One region of the Streptomyces hawaiiensis genome, then DNA from elsewhere that is predicted to be linked to it. Evidence: riboswitches for the same ligand, from Rfam matches in the RefSeq annotation. Region 1 holds a riboswitch; each other region holds the start of a gene.
What was found. A riboswitch is a leader RNA that binds a small molecule or an ion and turns the genes downstream of it on or off. The one in region 1 is predicted to bind cobalamin.
Positions count from the first base shown of each region.

Region 1 (4,049 bases):
CCGAGGGACAGCGCCCAGAGCCACCAGGCGCCGGGGTGCAGTTGCGCCCGGTGCCGGCCCCGGGTGCCGCTACCCACGCCGTCGTACCTGCCAGACGGCCGCCCCGCCCAGGACCACCACCACGGCGACACCCGCCAGCAGGCCCAGGGACGGGCCGTCGTCCGAGGGGGTCTTCTTCTCCGCTGCCGGCTTCTGCTGCTGCGTCTCCTTCGGTGAGACCTGTTCGCCGCAGCCCTTCTCCGGGTAGCCCGAGATCGCGCACAGCAGGGCGTTGGTGTCGTAGCGCAGCGGCTTGGCCACCGCCGCCAGGGCCTCGGCCGTCGTCGCGTCGGGGGAGACCCGGGCGCAGGCCGTGCGGGCGGCGGGAGGGGTTTCGCCCTCGGGGCCGTCCGACGGTGTGCCGAAGTCGATGACCAGGGCCACTCGTTTCCTGCCGTCCTGCGCGGGCGTCTTCGCACAGATCGTCGCGAAGTCGGCCTCGCCGCGTGGCCGGGTCGCGTCCGCCGAGTCCTCGCTCACCGCGAAGCGGAAGCCCTGGACGTCGCCGTCCGAGGGGCGGGCCAGGGACGGGCCCTGGGTGGCGTAGACCCAGTGGCCGCCGTCGCGCTCCCAGAACGACCAGTACCGGTAACCGGCGGCCTGGGCCTGGCCCGCGCCCGCGCACAGCAGGAGCGAGGCCAGGAGGAGGAGAACGGCCCGGCGGATCACAGCTGCCGCTGCTTCTTGCGGCCGGTGAACAGGAACCCGATGCCGATTCCGGCGACGAGACAGACGCCGACGTACCACCAGACCCCGAAGAAGTCGCCGGAGTCCTCCTTCTCGTCCGAGGCCTTGGTCTTCTCGGCCGTCTGCGGGGCCGGGCCCGTCGCGTTGAGCTGCTTGACGAGGTCCGCGCCGCCGAAGTCGCGCGGGTTCGTGCCCGTCGCGTGGGCGGCGAAGATCAGCTGGGCGTAGGCGGCCGGACCGCTCTGCGCGGCCCAGGACGCGGAGTTCTTCTCCAGCCACCGCACGGACTTCTCCGCCTGCGCGGTGTCCCCCCGCGCGGCGAGCGCGACGACCGCGTCGGCGGTGTTGCCGAAGTCGGGCTGCGGCTCGGCACCGGCCAGGGCGGACATGAGGTGGTGGTCGTCCTCGGCGAGGGCTGAGGTGAGGTAGCTCGCGCCGTTCGCCGCCGCCTGCTGTGGCGTTGCGGCCTTCGCGCAGGCCGCGTCGGACTTCTCGCCGGGCTTGACGACCATGCCCTTGCCCAGCGCGCCGAGCACACCGGCCGCCGTGGCGTCCGCGTTGGCGGCGAGGTCGCCCTTCTTGTCCGGCTGGAACGCGAAGGCGCCGTCGCCGTCCCCGTCGCAGGGCAGGGCGAGCTTCAGCAGCGCGTCGTAGGGCGACTTGCCGTCCTTGTCGACCCCGTCCGGCTTCTCGCCCGCGGCGGCGAGCGCGCCGACGACGATCGACGTCGAGTTGGTGTCGCTGGCCCCGCCGGGCGAGTAGCCCCAGCCGCCGTCCTTGTTCTGTACGGACTTCAGCCAGTCGACGGCCTTGCCGGTGGTGTCGTCGTGCCCGCCGAGCGCGGTGAGGGCCTGCACGGCGGCGGACGTGGCGTTGGTGTCCAGCATCGTCTTGGCGTCGCACGCGGCGGCGGGGTCGGGGCGGTAGGAGGCGAAGCCGCCGTCCGGGCACTGCTGGCGCACCAGCCACCGCACGGACTTCGCCGCCGGCTTCACACCCACCGTGTCCTGCGCGAGCAGCGCGAGCGACTGGCGCCAGACGCCGTCGAACTTGGGGTCCGTGTCGCCGTACAGGGCGGAGGGGAACGCCTGGGAGGGCGACGGGGACGGGTCGGCGGCGGCCGGGGTGGCGGCGCCGATCACGGCGACGGCGGCAAGGACCGCGGCGCTGCGGCGGACGTTCATGATCGGCGGGTGCCTCTCCCTGTGGGGGAGCCGGGCAGCACGGGCACCCCCGGGCGGCTCGGCTCCGTATACCTCGACGGTGCCGTGCACGGCGGGCTGCCGGGCACGTGAGCCGGTCACGAAACCGTACGAAGCGATCCGGCTCACCGCCGCGGCGGGCGGTTCACGGTTGCGGGTCAGCGCCGGAATTGCACCGGCTTCCCCCCGTACGGTGTGATGACGACCCGCTTACTGTACCTGGGCGCGGAAAACCGGCCGAGGGGCCGGGTTGGGTGGGGTGGCTTCGCTTCGTGTGGGTGGAGGTGCCGGGGTGGCTTCGCTTCTGTCGGCCTGGGCGGCGGGGTGGCTTCGCTTCATGTCGGCCTGAGTGGCGGGCGGCGGGGTGGCTTCGCTTCATGTCGGCCGGTGCCGGGCGGCGGGGCGGCTTCGGTTCGAGCCGGCGCGGCCAGGTGGGCAGGGGCCTCGCTCCGTGTCTGGCGGCAGGGGCTTCGTCTCGTCGGCTGGGCGCCGGGGCCGCGGGGTAGCTTCGCCCCATGCCGACCACACCACCACCGGGAAAGCTGCTCGGCTCCGGGCGACGGGCCGATGTGTATGTGATCGACGAGGCGTGGGTGCTGCGCCGGGAGCGCGGCGGCGGGGGTGACGCTGCGGCCGAGGGGGCGGTGATGGCACATGTGCGTGCCCACGGCTATCCGGCGCCCCGGGTCCGCCCGACCGGTTCGCGCACCGACCTGGTGATGGAGCGGCTCTCCGGCCCGACCATGCTCCAGGCCTGCCTGGCGGGCAGCTTGGACGTGGCGGAGGCGGGCTCAATCCTCGCCCGGCTGCTGCGCGACCTCCACGCCGTCCCCGCCCTGCGCTCCACCGACCCCTCCGTCCGCATCCTCCACCTGGACCTGCACCCGGAGAACGTGATCCTCACCCCCGGCGGCCCCCGTGTCATCGACTGGTCCGACGCGGTGGAGGGCGACCCGGGCCTGGACTGGGCGGCGACCGCGGTGATCCTCGCGCAGGCCGCTGTCGCCGGCGACAGCCTCTCCGCGCCTGCCGGCGCCATGCTGACCGCCCTCCTGGCCGGTCCGTCCCCTCTCACGCGCCCGGCCCTGGCCGAGGCCCTGCGCCGCCGGGGCGCCAGTCCGACGATGAGCCAGGTGGAGGTCGAACTCCTGGGCCGCGCAGAGGAGTTGATCCTCTCCAGGGCGTGGAGCGGCTAACGTGGGGCCCCCGACCACACACGCAGGAGCGTCCATGACCGACCAGGTGGAGAACCCCGAGCAGGAGCCGTTCCCCAAGATCGACACCTCGGTGCCGCACTCGGCCCGGATCTGGAACTACTGGCTGGGCGGGAAGGACAACTACGAAGTCGACCGGGTGGCCGGTGACGCGTTCCGCGAGGTCTTCCCCGGCATCGAGACCGGCGCCCGCGCCGCCCGCTACTTCCTCGCCCGTGCCGTGCGCCACCTGGCCGCCGAAGAGGGCATCCGCCAGTTCCTGGACATCGGCACCGGCCTGCCCAACGTGGACAACACCCACCAGATCGCCCAGCGGGTGGCCCCGGAGAGCCGGATCGTCTACGTCGACAACGACCCGCTGGTGCTGGCCCACGCCCGCGCGCTGCTCACCAGCACGACGGAAGGCGTCACCAACTACGTCGACGCCGACCTGCGCGAGCCCGGCGCGATCGTCCGGGAAGCCGGGAAGACCCTCGACTTCGACCGGCCCGTCGCCCTCATGCTGATGGGCATCCTGGGCCACATCGAGGACCACGACGAGGCCCGCTCGATCGTGCGGCAGCTGGTGGACGCCCTGCCTCCCGGCAGCTACCTCGTGCAGTACGACTCCACCGACACCAGCGAGGAGTACGTCAGGGCCATCGAGCAGTACAACGACGGTGGTTCGATCCCGTACATCCTGCGCAGCCCCGAGCAGATCGCGCGCTACTTCGACGGTCTGGAGCTGCTCGAACCGGGCGTGGCCTCCTGCTCGCGCTGGCGTCCCGACGCGGCGGCCCTGGGCCTTCCCGCCGAGGTCCACCAGTACGGCGGCGTCGCCCGCAAGCGCTGACGCTCAGGTCTCCTGGAGGATGCGGTGCAGGATGGTCGGAGTCTCGTCCGGCGACTCGGCTTCGACCACCAGCCG
Region 1 covers NZ_CP021978.1:2,683,450-2,687,498, reverse strand. Annotated here, with positions in the region: gene CEB94_RS12415 (energy-coupling factor transporter transmembrane component T) at 1-77, opposite strand, end outside; gene CEB94_RS12410 (SCO2322 family protein) at 70-708, opposite strand; gene CEB94_RS12405 (SCO2321 family membrane protein) at 705-1,910, opposite strand; cobalamin riboswitch at 1,984-2,161, opposite strand; gene CEB94_RS12400 (phosphotransferase) at 2,444-3,124, shown strand; gene CEB94_RS12395 (SAM-dependent methyltransferase) at 3,159-3,974, shown strand; gene CEB94_RS12390 (helix-turn-helix domain-containing protein) at 3,978-4,049, opposite strand, start outside.

Region 2 (4,049 bases), 5.5 Mb from region 1:
ACGGAGTCCAGCAGCAGGAAGCTCATCCGGTACGTCACCAGCGCGACATCGACGACCGGAGCGGGGATCCCGACCCGCACCAGACGGGGCAGCAGGTCGGACATCGGTGTGGTGAAGGCGAACAGCAGCACGCCCAGGGAAGCCGCCGAGGTGCGCAGCAGCAACTCCCCGGCCCGGACCGGCCCATCACCCGCGAGGGAGACGAAACCCCCCGGTCCGCCCACCTGGACGAGCAGCGTGACCGCGCCGGTCACACAGAAGCCCAGCGGCACCCGGTAGGCCCGCCACAGCCGCCGCCCGGGCACACCGGCCGGCCCCAGCAGCACCAGCAGCGCCGTCAGGAGCACCAGGGCGGCCCCCGGCCAGGGCGGCAGGGAGATCGCGAGCACGGTGAGGCCGAGCCCGAGCACGGCCTTGTCCACGGGATGGCGGCGGCGCCAGCGACTGCTGTGCGCCGCCGCGTCGATCGGCAGCACCCGGGCTCAGTCCTGCTCCGCGGTGGACTTCCCGGCGGCACCGGCGAGCGCGCTGCCGGCCTGCCGCTCCAGCGCCCGCTGCTCGCCCTGCCGCCGCCCCCGGCGCAGACCGAAGTAGTAGGCCAGGACTCCGGCGCCGAGGGCCGCTTGGAGGGCGAACAGCGCCGACTCGATCTCACCGGACGGCGGCTCGTACAGCGGCGAGAACCACGGCTCGTAGTCCGGCTTCAGCTCGGTGATCGCCGTCTCGGCCTCGGCGTCGGCGCCCGTGAACGGCTCCTTCTTGTGGTCGCCGAGGCCGAGCGCCAGGGGCAGCACGGCGAGCGCGGCCACGGCCAGCAGCAGCACCAGGTTGATCTTCGTGTTCCTGTTCATCGGGCCACCGTCTCGGTCTCGGTCCGTGCCCGCTTCCTGGCGAGGAGCACGCCCAGCCGGGTCAGTTCGCCCTTGCTGGACTGCACCAGCAGCCGCATCACGAGCACGGTCAGCAGGCCCTCGCTCACCGCGAGCGGAATCTGGGTGACGGCGAAGATGGACCCGAACTTGCCGAGCGCGCCCAGGAATCCGCTGCCCGGGTCGGGGAACGCGAGCGCCAGCTGCACGCTGGTGACGCAGTAGGTGGACAGGTCGGCGACGAACGCGCCGCAGAACACGGCCACCATCAGCGGCGCACCGGAGCGCCGCAGCAGTGCGTAGACGGCGTACCCGGCCCAGGGACCGACGATCGCCATCGAGAAGACGTTGGCGCCGAGCGTGGTCAGGCCGCCGTGCGCGAGCAACAGCGCCTGGAAGAGCAGGGTGATCGTGCCCAGCACCGCCATGATGGGCGGCCGGAACAGGATGGCTCCCAGGCCCGTGCCGGTGGGGTGCGAGCAACTGCCGGTGACAGACGGCAGTTTCAGGGCGGACAGGACGAAGGTGAAGGCGCCGGACGCACCGAGGAGCAGCGTGCTCTCGGGGTGCTCGCGCACTTCACGGGTGAGCGACCGGACCCCGTGGACGACGAACGGCGCCGACGCGACGCCCCAGGCGACCGCGTGCGCCGGAGGAAGGAAACCCTCGGCTATGTGCATGGCTCAGCAGACCCTCTCCAGCACCTCGTGGATGGTTGACGCGCCTTGGCCGGTCTCCTGGCTGACGGGTACCACCGCCCGGACTCCGCCTTCCCGGGTCACAAGGACCCAGTGGCCGCCCGCGAGGGCTGGAGCCGGACTTCCCGATTCACAGTGGCGAGGGCCGCACCGGCATCACACCGGATTTCCCGTTCACCAAGGCCTGGTGACAATAAGGCCGGGGTAAGGGCGGTGACAAGCCACCCAAGGGGCGCGCGAGGGGGCGCCCGCTCGCACACCGGCGCATCCCCCCACTGATCCACACGCTGCGGGCAGGGCCCCGCCGCGCGGCTTCGGAGCCCGCGTCAGTCGTCGCCTCCGTCGTCTCCACCGTCGTCGCTCTCCTGGTCTTCCCCGGCCTGGCGCGGCTTCTCCGGCTTCGGCTGCCGCGGCCCGCCGTTGCCCGCCTCCTCCGTCGGAGTCACGGCGCCGGGCGCCGGCGCGGGAGGGGTCGGGGAAGCGGCCGGCGCGGACGGAGTGACATCGGCCACGGTGCCGGTCGTCGGCGTCCCGGCTGCCCCCGGCCCGGTCGCCGGGCCGGTCGCCGGGCCGGCCGCCGGGGCGGCTTCCGGATCGGAGGAGACAGACGAGGCGGAGTCGCCCGACGGGGTGGCGGCGGGGCTGCTCGCAGTCGGGGACGCGTCGGGTTCGGTGCCCTCCGCGGTCGTGTCGGGCGAGAACCAGCGCATGCCGATGAGCATCGCGGCGAGGAAGAGCGCCGCGGCGGCGGCCGTCGCGGCCAGTCTCGTCCGGTTGCCGAGGCCGCCGCGCCCGCGGGGGCGACCCGAACGCCCCGCCTGGGCGGCCCGGGCGGCGGTGCGGTGCCCCGTGGTCGCTGGCAGCGCGTACGTGGTCGGGTGACTGGTCTCGGCGGACGCGCTCGGACCGGGCGCGGCGTGCGCCGCCGCGGACGCGGTCGTCGGCCGCAGCGGCGGTGAGGCCTCCGGCAGCGGCTCGGGCAGGCCCCGCCAGGCGCCCCCGGCGAACCACTCGGCGGCCTGCTGGGCGGTGGGCCGGTCCTCGGGCTGCTTGGCGAGCAGACCGAGGAGGTAGTTCTCGAACGCCGGCGGGAGTCCGGTGACACCGAGCTCGCGGGGCGGCACGGGGGTCGAGTCGAGATGCTGGTGGAGGAGGGCGACGGCGGTGTCGGCCTGGAACGGCGGGCGGCCGCTGAGGAGCTGGTAGAGCACGCAGCCCAGGGAGTACATGTCGGAGGCGGGCCCCGCCTGCCGGCCAAGGGCCCGCTCGGGCGCGAGGTAGAGGCCGGTGCCCACGATCTGGCCGGTGGCGGTGAGCGCGGCGCCGGGGTCGTCGAGGAACCGCGCGATACCGAAGTCGCCGATCTTCAGCGTGCCGTGGGCGTCCAGCAGCAGGTTGGCGGGTTTGACGTCCCGGTGCACGATGCCCTGCGCGTGCGCGGCGGCCAGCCCCGCAGCGGCCTGCGCGGCCAGACGGGCCACGTGCTCGGCGGGCAGCGCGCCGGAGCCGTTCAGCACCCCGGCGAGAGAGTCGCCCTCGACCAGCTCCATCACCAGATACAGCCGGTTGTCGTACTCGCCGAAGTCCAGGACACCGACCACGTTGGGGTGGTTGAGACGCCCTGCGGTCTGCGCCTCCAGACGGAACCGGGAGGCCGCCGTGGCATCGGTGTCCTGGGGAGCAGCAGCTTGAGGGCCACCGCTCTGGCGAGCGTCTCGTCGTACGCACGCCAGACCTCTCCCATTCCACCGCGCCCGATCTCAACATCCAGCCGGTAGCGGCCCGCTAGCAGCACTCGTCCTCGTCTCCTGCGTGGGAAGGTCGTCGCCGCAGGCCGAACTCCCCGCTTCTGCACGGGGATTGGTGGGGGGTGCCGCAGCCGACCCAGGATACTGGCGCGACGTGACCACCGGTCTCCGCAGCGGTGTCCTCAGAGGGTGCGGACTCGGAAATCCCGGAGCGAAGGAGTCGCCCGCCGGAGTGAAGGTCCCGCGCGCCCGGTTGCCGCAGGGCGCCGGCGCCGTTTCAGGCCGCCGCACCCGCCCCCTTCTCACGGCGCGGCACCACAGCAACCGCCAGAGCCGGTACGGCCGCGAGGACCAGCCACGGTACGGCCGCCGGCAGGCCCAGGTCGAGCAGGAAGCCGGTGGCGGCGCTGCCGGCCAGGACGATCAGCCCGGAGACGGACGACAGCGCACCCATGTAGAGCCCGAGCCGGCCCTCCTCGGCAAGGTCGGGCACCCAGGCGCGGGCGGCGGGCACGACCAGCATCTGCCCCACGGTGAGCAAGATCACGAAGCCGGCGGCCGGCAGCAGCCCGGCGGTGCCCGTCCAGCCGGCCGGGCGGGCCGCGGCCACCACCGCGAAACCGGACGCGATCAGCAGCAACCCCGCGGTCATGGAGCGGCGCAGGTCGAGCCGGTCGCCCGCCCAGCGGGTCACCGGCAGCTGGGCGAACACCACCAGCACCGAGGACAGCGCG
Region 2 covers NZ_CP021978.1:8,154,442-8,158,490, forward strand. Annotated here, with positions in the region: gene cbiQ (cobalt ECF transporter T component CbiQ) at 1-476, opposite strand, end outside; gene CEB94_RS36985 (energy-coupling factor ABC transporter substrate-binding protein) at 483-851, opposite strand; gene CEB94_RS36990 (energy-coupling factor ABC transporter permease) at 848-1,549, opposite strand; cobalamin riboswitch at 1,580-1,764, opposite strand; gene CEB94_RS36995 (serine/threonine-protein kinase) at 1,894-3,300, opposite strand; gene CEB94_RS37000 (MDR family MFS transporter) at 3,593-4,049, opposite strand, start outside.
Region 2: linked by a shared signal. The riboswitch ahead of CEB94_RS36990 (energy-coupling factor ABC transporter permease) and the one ahead of CEB94_RS12405 (SCO2321 family membrane protein) in region 1 are both predicted to bind cobalamin.

Region 3 (4,049 bases), 3.2 Mb from region 1:
CGGTCGGGTAGAAGTTGATGTCCACGACGCGGTCGAGGAACGTCACGGCCGTGCGGACGGTCTCGTCCAGCCGCTCCCAGTCGATGTCACCCTGGTGCACGAACGCCCCCAGGTTGACCGACCCCAGGTTGCAGACCGCCGTCTCCCCGTCGCTGGTGACCTCCAGGATCTCCGTGCAGAGATTGGACGAGTGGACGACGTGGCCCGGCTCGGCCGTCTGGTTGGCGGTGCGGTTGGCGGCGTCCTTGAAGGTCATCCAGCCGTTGCCGGTCTGCGCGAGGGTGCGCATCATGCGGCCGTACAGCTCACGGGCGGACAGGGTCTTCCGCGCGAGGCCCTTCGCCTCGGCCGCCCGGTACGCGGCGTCGAACTCCTCGCCCCACAGGTCGACCAGCTCCGGCACGTCCGAGGGGGAGAACAGCGACCAGTGCGCGTCGGCGTTCACGCGCCGCATGAACTCGTCCGGCACCCAGTGCGCGAGGTTCAGGTTGTGCGTGCGGCGGGCGTCCTCACCGGTGTTGTCGCGCAGCTCCAGGAACTCCTCGAGGTCGGAGTGCCAGGTCTCCAGGTAGACCGCGGCCGCGCCCTTGCGGCGGCCGCCCTGGTTCACCGCGGCGACCGAGGCGTCGAGGGTCTTCAGGAACGGCACGATGCCGTTGGAGTGCCCGTTGGTGCCGCGGATCAGTGAACCGCGGGCGCGGATGCGGGAGTACGCGATCCCGATGCCGCCGGCGTGCTTCGACAGCCGGGCCACCTGGTGGTAGCGGTCGTAGATGGAGTCCAGCTCGTCCTTGGGGGAGTCGAGGAGGTAGCAGGACGACATCTGCGGGTGCCGCGTGCCCGAGTTGAAGAGGGTGGGGGAGGAGGGGAGGTAGTCGAGGCGGCTCATGAGGCCGTAGAGAGCCGCGACTTCGTCCAGCGCGCGCGTGGTGTCGTCCTCGGCGAGGCCGCTCGCCACCCGCAGCAGGAAGTGCTGGGGCGTCTCGACGACCTTGCGGGTGTGGGGGTGGCGCAGCAGGTAGCGGCTGTGCAGCGTGCGCAGGCCGAAGTAGCCGAAGCGGTCGTCGGCGCCGGTGTCGATCAGGGCGTCGAGCCGGGCCGCGTGCAGCCGGACGAACTCGGCGGTGCGGTCGGCGATGAGGCCCTCGCGGTGGCCGGCCGCGACGGACTCGGTGAAGGACGTGACACCCTGTGAGGCGGCCTCCTCGCGGATGCCGACGGTCAGCAGCCGCGCGGCCAGCCGGGAGTAGGCGGGGTCCTCGGAGATCAGACCGGCCGCGGCCTCCGTCGCCAGATCACGCAACTCCGCCTCGTCGGCTCGCGAGGACCTGCCGCGCAGGGCGGCGGCGGCGACCCGGCCGGGGTCGGCGTCGGGGAGGTCGGCGGTCAGCTCGGTCAGGGTCCGCAGCAGCGCGGTACCGGGAGCGTCGGGCTCTTCGGTGGCTGAGACCGGTTCGGCTGGCGCGATGGTCACGTGGGGCTCTCCCTCGCTCGGCACGGGGGCCTCGTCGAGGGCAGGGGGCAGCACGCGAGCGCACGCGGCGTCGCGTCCACCGGCCCATTCCACGAGGCCCGGACGTCAGGGCACACCGGCCGGGTGGCCGGGTGCGCTGTCGGCAGGTCCTCGGACTGACTCCTGTGCATGGCGGTTCGGGGAACAGACATGCGCAAGCACACCGTTGCGGGACAGTTCCGGATTCACACCGGATTCCCCTGCGGCGACAGCGAGCATGAGCATACATCTTGTGCCAGGTTCGGAAGGCACCCCCAGATGTTGTGTCGGAAACGGCGGCGGGCCGCCGTGATACGTGATCACGACGGCCCGCTGCGGGTGGTGTGTGCCGGGCTCCGCGCCCCTGAAGTCAGTGCGCCGAACCGGCGGTGGCAGGCGGGAGTTCCACCTGGACCCCCGGGTCGCCCGCGTCGGCCGTGTAGTCCTCCGGCTTGGTCTCGTCGATGCCGTCGGGGGCCTTCAGGGCCCTCAGGACGAAGGTCAGGACCACCGTCACCACCACGTTCAGGACGAACGCCGTGAGGCCGATGTAGCCGATCTCGCCGATGCCCGGGATCTCCTTCGAGGAGCCGCCGAAATGCTTCTGCGTGGGCGAGGCGACGCCGTACGCGGCGGCCGTGCCGTAGACCATGCCGACCGCCCAGCCCGCGAGCAGGGCCCAGCGGTGGAACCAGCGGGTGAACAGGCCGCCGACCAGGGCCGGGAAGGTCTGCAGGATCCAGATGCCGCCCAGCAGCTGGAAGTTGATGGCGACCGTCTTGTCCATGGTGAGGACGAAGGCCAGGGCGCCGACCTTCACCAGCAGGGAGACCAGCTTGGAGACCTTGGTCTCCTGCGCCGGTGTGGCGTCCGGCTTGATGAAGTCCTTGTAGATGTTGCGGGTGAAGAGGTTCGCGGCCGCGATGGACATGATGGCCGCCGGCACCAGCGCGCCGATGCCGATCGCCGCGAACGCCACGCCCGCGAACCAGTCCGGGAACATCGTCTCGAACAGCTGCGGAATCGCCAGCTGCCCGTTCTGCACCTTGATCCCGGCCGCGATCGCCATGAACCCGAGCAGCGCCAGCAGACCCAGCATCAGCGAGTACAGCGGCAGGATCGTGGTGTTGCGGCGGATCACCTCACGGCTCTTCGAGGACAGCGTCGCCGTGATCGAGTGCGGGTACATGAAGAGGGCCAGGGCGGAGCCCAACGCCAGCGTGGCGTACGTCCACTGCCCCGCCTCGGCCGGTACCAGCGCACCGCGCGGCGCACCCGTCGCCGGGTTGGTCTGGCCGTACGCCTCGCTCGCCTTGGCGAAGATGTCGTCGAAGCCGCCCAGCTTGATCGGGATGTAGATGATCGCCACCGCGATGACGATGTAGATCAGCGTGTCCTTCACGAACGCGATGAGCGCGGGGGCCCGCAGACCCGACGAGTACGTGTAAGCCGCCAGCACGCCGAACGCGATCAGCAGCGGCAGGTCCTTGATGAACCAGTTGGTGTCCTCGCCGCCGCCGACGCCCATCACGTCCAGCACGGCCTGGATGCCGACCAGCTGGAGCGCGATGTACGGCATCGTCGCCAGGATGCCGGTCACGGCCACCGCCAGCGACAGGCCCTTCGAGCCGAAGCGGCCGCGCACGAAGTCGGACGTCGTGACGTACCCGTGCTTGTGGGAGACCGACCACAGGCGGGGGAGGAAGGTGAAGATCAGCGGGTACACCAGGATCGTGTACGGCACCGCGAAGAAGCCGGCCGCGCCCGCCGCGTAGATCGCCGCCGGCACGGCCACGAAGGTGTACGCGGTGTACAGGTCGCCGCCGAGCAGGAACCAGGTGACCCAGGTGCCGAACGAGCGCCCGCCCAGGCCCCATTCGTCCAGGCTCTGCTCGTTGTCGGCCTTGCGCCAGCGCGCGGCCAGGAAGCCCATGACCGTCACGGCCAGGAAGAAGAAGATGAAGACGCCCAGTGCGACGCCGTTCACGCCGTCCTTCACTGCGACGCACCGCCCTTCGCGGCCGAGCGGGCGCGCTGGTCACGCTGCCACAGCTTGTAGGCGATCATCGTCAGGACGGTGGAGATGAGCACCCACGCCATCTGATACCAGTAGAAGAACGGGATCCCGATGAAGGCCGGGTCGGTCTTGGCGTACGAGCCGACCCACAACATGGCCACGAACGGCGCTATGAGGCAGACGGCGATGACGACGCGCATGGGCGTCACCACCGGCCCTCCGCTGACTTCCGGGGCTTGCGACATCAGGCGGCTCCGTCCCCTTGCTGATCACCTGTAATGCGCAGGCAATCTAGGTCAGGGCGTGGCGATAGCGGAACCCCTCGTCCGCAATGCGGTACCCAAATGAAATGGGCCCTCATCAGCCGCCTCAACAGCGGTTCCGCTACTCCTGAGGCCGCTTCAGCCGGGCCACGAACTTGTACCGGTCCCCCCGGTAGACCGACCGCACCCACTCCACCGGCCGGCCGTCCCGGGCCAGGGAGTGCCGGGAGAGCATCAGCATCGGCAGGCCGACGTCCGTGCCGAGCAGGCCGGCCTC
Region 3 covers NZ_CP021978.1:5,834,955-5,839,003, forward strand. Annotated here, with positions in the region: gene CEB94_RS27085 (ribonucleoside-diphosphate reductase subunit alpha) at 1-1,474, opposite strand, end outside; cobalamin riboswitch at 1,599-1,738, opposite strand; gene mctP (monocarboxylate uptake permease MctP) at 1,863-3,491, opposite strand; gene CEB94_RS27095 (DUF3311 domain-containing protein) at 3,488-3,754, opposite strand; gene CEB94_RS27100 (GntR family transcriptional regulator) at 3,894-4,049, opposite strand, start outside.
Region 3: linked by a shared signal. The riboswitch ahead of CEB94_RS27085 (ribonucleoside-diphosphate reductase subunit alpha) and the one ahead of CEB94_RS12405 (SCO2321 family membrane protein) in region 1 are both predicted to bind cobalamin.

Region 4 (4,049 bases), 4.4 Mb from region 1:
GAGAACGCGGCGGAGGAGGAGTTCATCTTCGCCCTGCTCGCCGAGGAGGCCATGGGCGGCTGGGACTGGGTCGTGCTGCTGGCGGTCTCGACGTCCGCGCTCGCCTCCACGCAGACGACGATCATCCCGGCGTCGCGCACGGGCCTGTCCATGGCACGCCGGCACGCGCTGCCCGCGCACTTCGGCCGCATCCACCCGCGGTTCCGCACCCCCGACGTGAGCACCTGGTGGGTCGCCGGCATCGCCATCGCCTGGTACCTCGTCCTCTACCACGTCAGTGAGAACGCCCTCTTCGACTCCCTCACCGCCCTGTCCCTGCTGATCGCCTTCTACTACGCGCTCACGGGCCTGGCCTGCGCGGTCTACTACCGCCGCCAGCTGACCCGCAGCGTCCGCAACTTCTTCCTGATCGGCCTCGGCCCGCTGATCGGTGCGGGGCTGCTGGCGTGGTTGCTGGTGGAATCCGTGGCGGACATGTCCGACCCCGACAACTCCTACAGCGGTGTCTCGTGGTTCGGCCTCGGCCCGCCGCTCGTCATCGGGATCGGGATCATCGTCGCGGGCGTCGTCCTCATGGTCGTGTGGCGGCTGATGGCGCCCGCCTTCTGGTCGGAACACCCGAGCGTGGTCGACCCGGACCTCGTCGACGGCAAGGAGTCCTGAAGATGTCGGTGGTCCTCGGCTACGACGAGTCCCCGGGCGCCCTGAGCGCACTGCGCGTCGCCATCGAGGTGGCGACCGCGTACGACGAACCCCTGGTGATCGTCTACGGCGTCGCCGCGCCCGGCGTCACGGGCGAGGAGTACGGCGCTCATCACGAGGCCGTCCGCGAGGCCGGCAACACCGCGCTCGGTCACGCGCTGCGGGTGGCCGACGAGGCCGGTGTGCGGACGTCGGTGGAACTCGTCGACGAGCGGCCCGCGCAGGCGCTGATCGACGCCGCGGCCCGCCACGAGGCCAGGGTCATCGTGGTGGGCACATGGGGCGAGAGCCCGGTGCGGGGCGCACTGCTGGGCTCGACACCGCACAAGCTGCTGCATCTGTCGACCGTGCCCGTGCTGTGCGTGCCGGCCGCGTCATGAGCCGTCGGCGCGGCGTCGCGCGAGCGGTGTGAAGACGTACAGGCCGAGGATGTCGGGCAGGGGGGCGATGCCGGGACCGCCCTCCCGCACCCAGGAGACGACGTCCTCGGTGGCGGCCGGGTCGTTGACCAGTCCGAGCCACACCGGCCGGCCTCCGGCGCCCCGGCCCTCCGCTGACGGCTGGACGACGATGACGTTGGCCTGGTCGCAGACGTCGAGGCAGTCGGAGACCCGTACCGGTGCCGCCGTGCGCAGACGCTGGGTCTGGGCGGCGTGATCGACGCCGGTCACCTTGGGGCTGCCGCAGCAGCAGTCCCGGCAGACGACGATGCGGCACGGAAGCCCTCCGGCCGGCGTTGCGGACATGCCGCACCTTCCCTCTCTCCGGGGAGATCCGCCCCGGTGGTCCGTCGAGGAGGCGACCGCGTGAGTCTCCTGGCTCTCGGGTCGATGCCGCTCCCGGCCTTCCCACCCGTGCGCGGGCAGTGGCCTGTCGGGACCGGCTCGCCGATCACAGTGGCGGGACCGCGCCGGATTCACACCGGCTTCCTCGTTCCGCCGTCGCCTTGTTCGCCGGCCATCATTCCATGCGGCCGGCCCTGAGCGGGTTGGGCAGCGGCAGGTAGTGGGCGGCGGCGCCGTCCGCGCCCGTCCAGCGCAGCAGCAGGTTCGTCTTGGCCGGCAGTGTGGGTGAGGCGAGCAGGGCGGGGATCTCCGGCAGGTCGTGGCGGGCGAGTTCGCGGCGGGCGGCGGGCCAGGGGTCGAACCCGGGGTGCCGTTCGGTGAGGGCGCCGGCGATCTCCATGAGGTGATTGACGACCAGGCAGTACACGAGCCGCTCCCAGCCGGCCCGCCGCGTCACCTCCGGCAGCAGCTTCACGCCCTCGGCGTCCCGGTACAGGGCCTGCACCGGCAGGCCGTCGGCGTCCACGGCGACCAGGGTGTTCTGCAGGTGAGCCTCGATGACGACGCCGTGTTCGGCGAACGCCGCCAGCACCGGGGGCACGACCCGGGCCAGGTACGCCGCCCACCAGGCCCCCGGGTCGACGGCGCGGTCGAGCGGATGGCCGTCGAAGCCCTCGACGAGCCCGGCGGCGAGCAGCGGGGTCGCGCCGGGCAGGAGGCGGTCGCCGAAGCCGTCGCGGACGAGGACGGCGAGGGCCTCGAAGGCGAAGTCGGCGGTGCGGTACCCGCGGTCGGCCAGCCACGCCGGGGGCCCGTCGAACGTCTCGAATGCGGAGCGGACGGCCGCGTCGGTCCGGGGCAGGGCGAGCAGGTCGTGGCGCCACAGCCGGCGGATGTCGTTGGTGATGCGCACGTCCAGGCTGAACTTCAGGAAGAGGTCGTGCTCGGGTGTGTAGAGCGTGCGGATCGCGGCCGTGGGCCAGGTGTCGAAGGCGGTCGCGCCGAGCCGGACCAGCCTGCCGTCGGCGAAGGCGGCGGCGAGCTCCGGGGCGGCCAGGTCCAGCTGCCAGGGGTGGGCGGGGAGCAGGCGGTAGCCGGGCGGGGCCGTGCCGAGGGCGTCGAGGGCGCGGGTGTCGCCCTCCTCGACGACGGTGTCCTCGCGCAGCCCGAGCAGGGCCATCGGGAAACGGGCGTACGCCTCGGGTGCGTACGGCAGCCAGCCGGCGGCGGGGCCGCCCCCGCGCGCCTTGGGGGCCGGGTGGTGGGTGTGGCCGGTGAGGAGAGACTGCTCGGAGCGCAGGTAGAGGTCCTCGGGTGGGGTGGCCCGGGCGCGGGCGGCGAGCAGGGCGGCCACGGCGTCCCGGCTGTCGAGCATCTCGGTGGGCAGTTCGTGGTTGGACAGCCCGGTGTGGCGGCGCAGTTCCTCGGCGACGAGCTTGACCAGCTCGGTGTGACCGACGCGGTGCCAGGCGCCGTCGACCTCGACCTCCGGTCCGGCGGGCCGGCGCGTTCCGCGCACCCGCAGCAGCCGGTTGCCGCCGGGCAGACGGTAGATCCGGTGTCCGCCCTCCTGGCGGACCGGCCGGGCCACTTCTCGCAGCAGGCAGTTCAGCAGGGGCACGGCGGCGTACGCGTCGGCGAGGCCGGTGGCCGTGTCGTCACCGTGGGCCGAGTCGTCGTCGGCGGGCGGGGGCATGAGGTCCACGCGTTCCACTCGTCCCTACGGTCCTTCCAGCGTTCCGGGCGGAGATGATCAGTATGTCGGTCGTCGCCATTCCGCTGTGACGCCCCTATTCGTACCCGAGGAGCCCGCCCGTGCACCGTCCCCCCTCCGCCGAGACCGAGGTCGCCGACGAGCTGTCCGTCGTACGGCCCGGCCTTCTGGCGCGGTACGAGGCCGAACTGCCCGGCGCCCGGGCGGCCGTGCTGTCCCGGCTGTGGCGTGGTCTGGCCCATGATCCGCTGCCCTGGGTCACCCGCCGGGAGCGGGGCCGGGACGGATTGACGCTGTCCCTGTCCGACGGCCGCCGCCTGCACGGCCCCCGGCCGGATCCGTACGCGACCGGCGCGTACGTCACCGTCGTGCGGCTCGGCGAGGCGGCGTACGCGGATCCGGCGCGGCTGATGACGGACCTCGCGGTAGCGCACTCCGCTTCCTTCGCCTCCGAACTCGGGCACAGCGTGGCCTCCTTGGCGCTGTCGCGAGCGGGGCAGGATGCCGGTCGGGGCGACTGGCCGGAGAGCGACTGGGCGTGGGAGCAGCGGATCGTCGACGGGCATCCGTTCCATCCGACGTGCCGGTCCCGCCCCGGCTTCTCGGTGGCCGAGCAGCTCGCCTACGGGCCCGAGCACCGGCCGGTCGTGGAGCTCGGGCTGGTGCCGGTCCCGGCGCAGGAGTGCCTGGTCACGGGGGTGTGGCCGGGCGAGCTGCGGGACGGGGGGCGGGTGATGCTGCCGGTGCATCCGTGGCAGGCGGCGCATGTGCTGAAGCGGGCGTGCGAGGAGCGGCGCCCCGCGCATCCGCTGATGTCCCTGCGGACGCTGGCCCTGCCCGGCGGGCCG
Region 4 covers NZ_CP021978.1:7,086,232-7,090,280, reverse strand. Annotated here, with positions in the region: gene CEB94_RS32535 (APC family permease) at 1-663, shown strand, start outside; gene CEB94_RS32530 (universal stress protein) at 666-1,082, shown strand; gene CEB94_RS32525 ((2Fe-2S) ferredoxin domain-containing protein) at 1,077-1,448, opposite strand; cobalamin riboswitch at 1,495-1,673, opposite strand; gene CEB94_RS32520 (IucA/IucC family protein) at 1,663-3,201, opposite strand; gene CEB94_RS32515 (IucA/IucC family protein) at 3,303-4,049, shown strand, end outside.
Region 4: linked by a shared signal. The riboswitch ahead of CEB94_RS32525 ((2Fe-2S) ferredoxin domain-containing protein) and the one ahead of CEB94_RS12405 (SCO2321 family membrane protein) in region 1 are both predicted to bind cobalamin.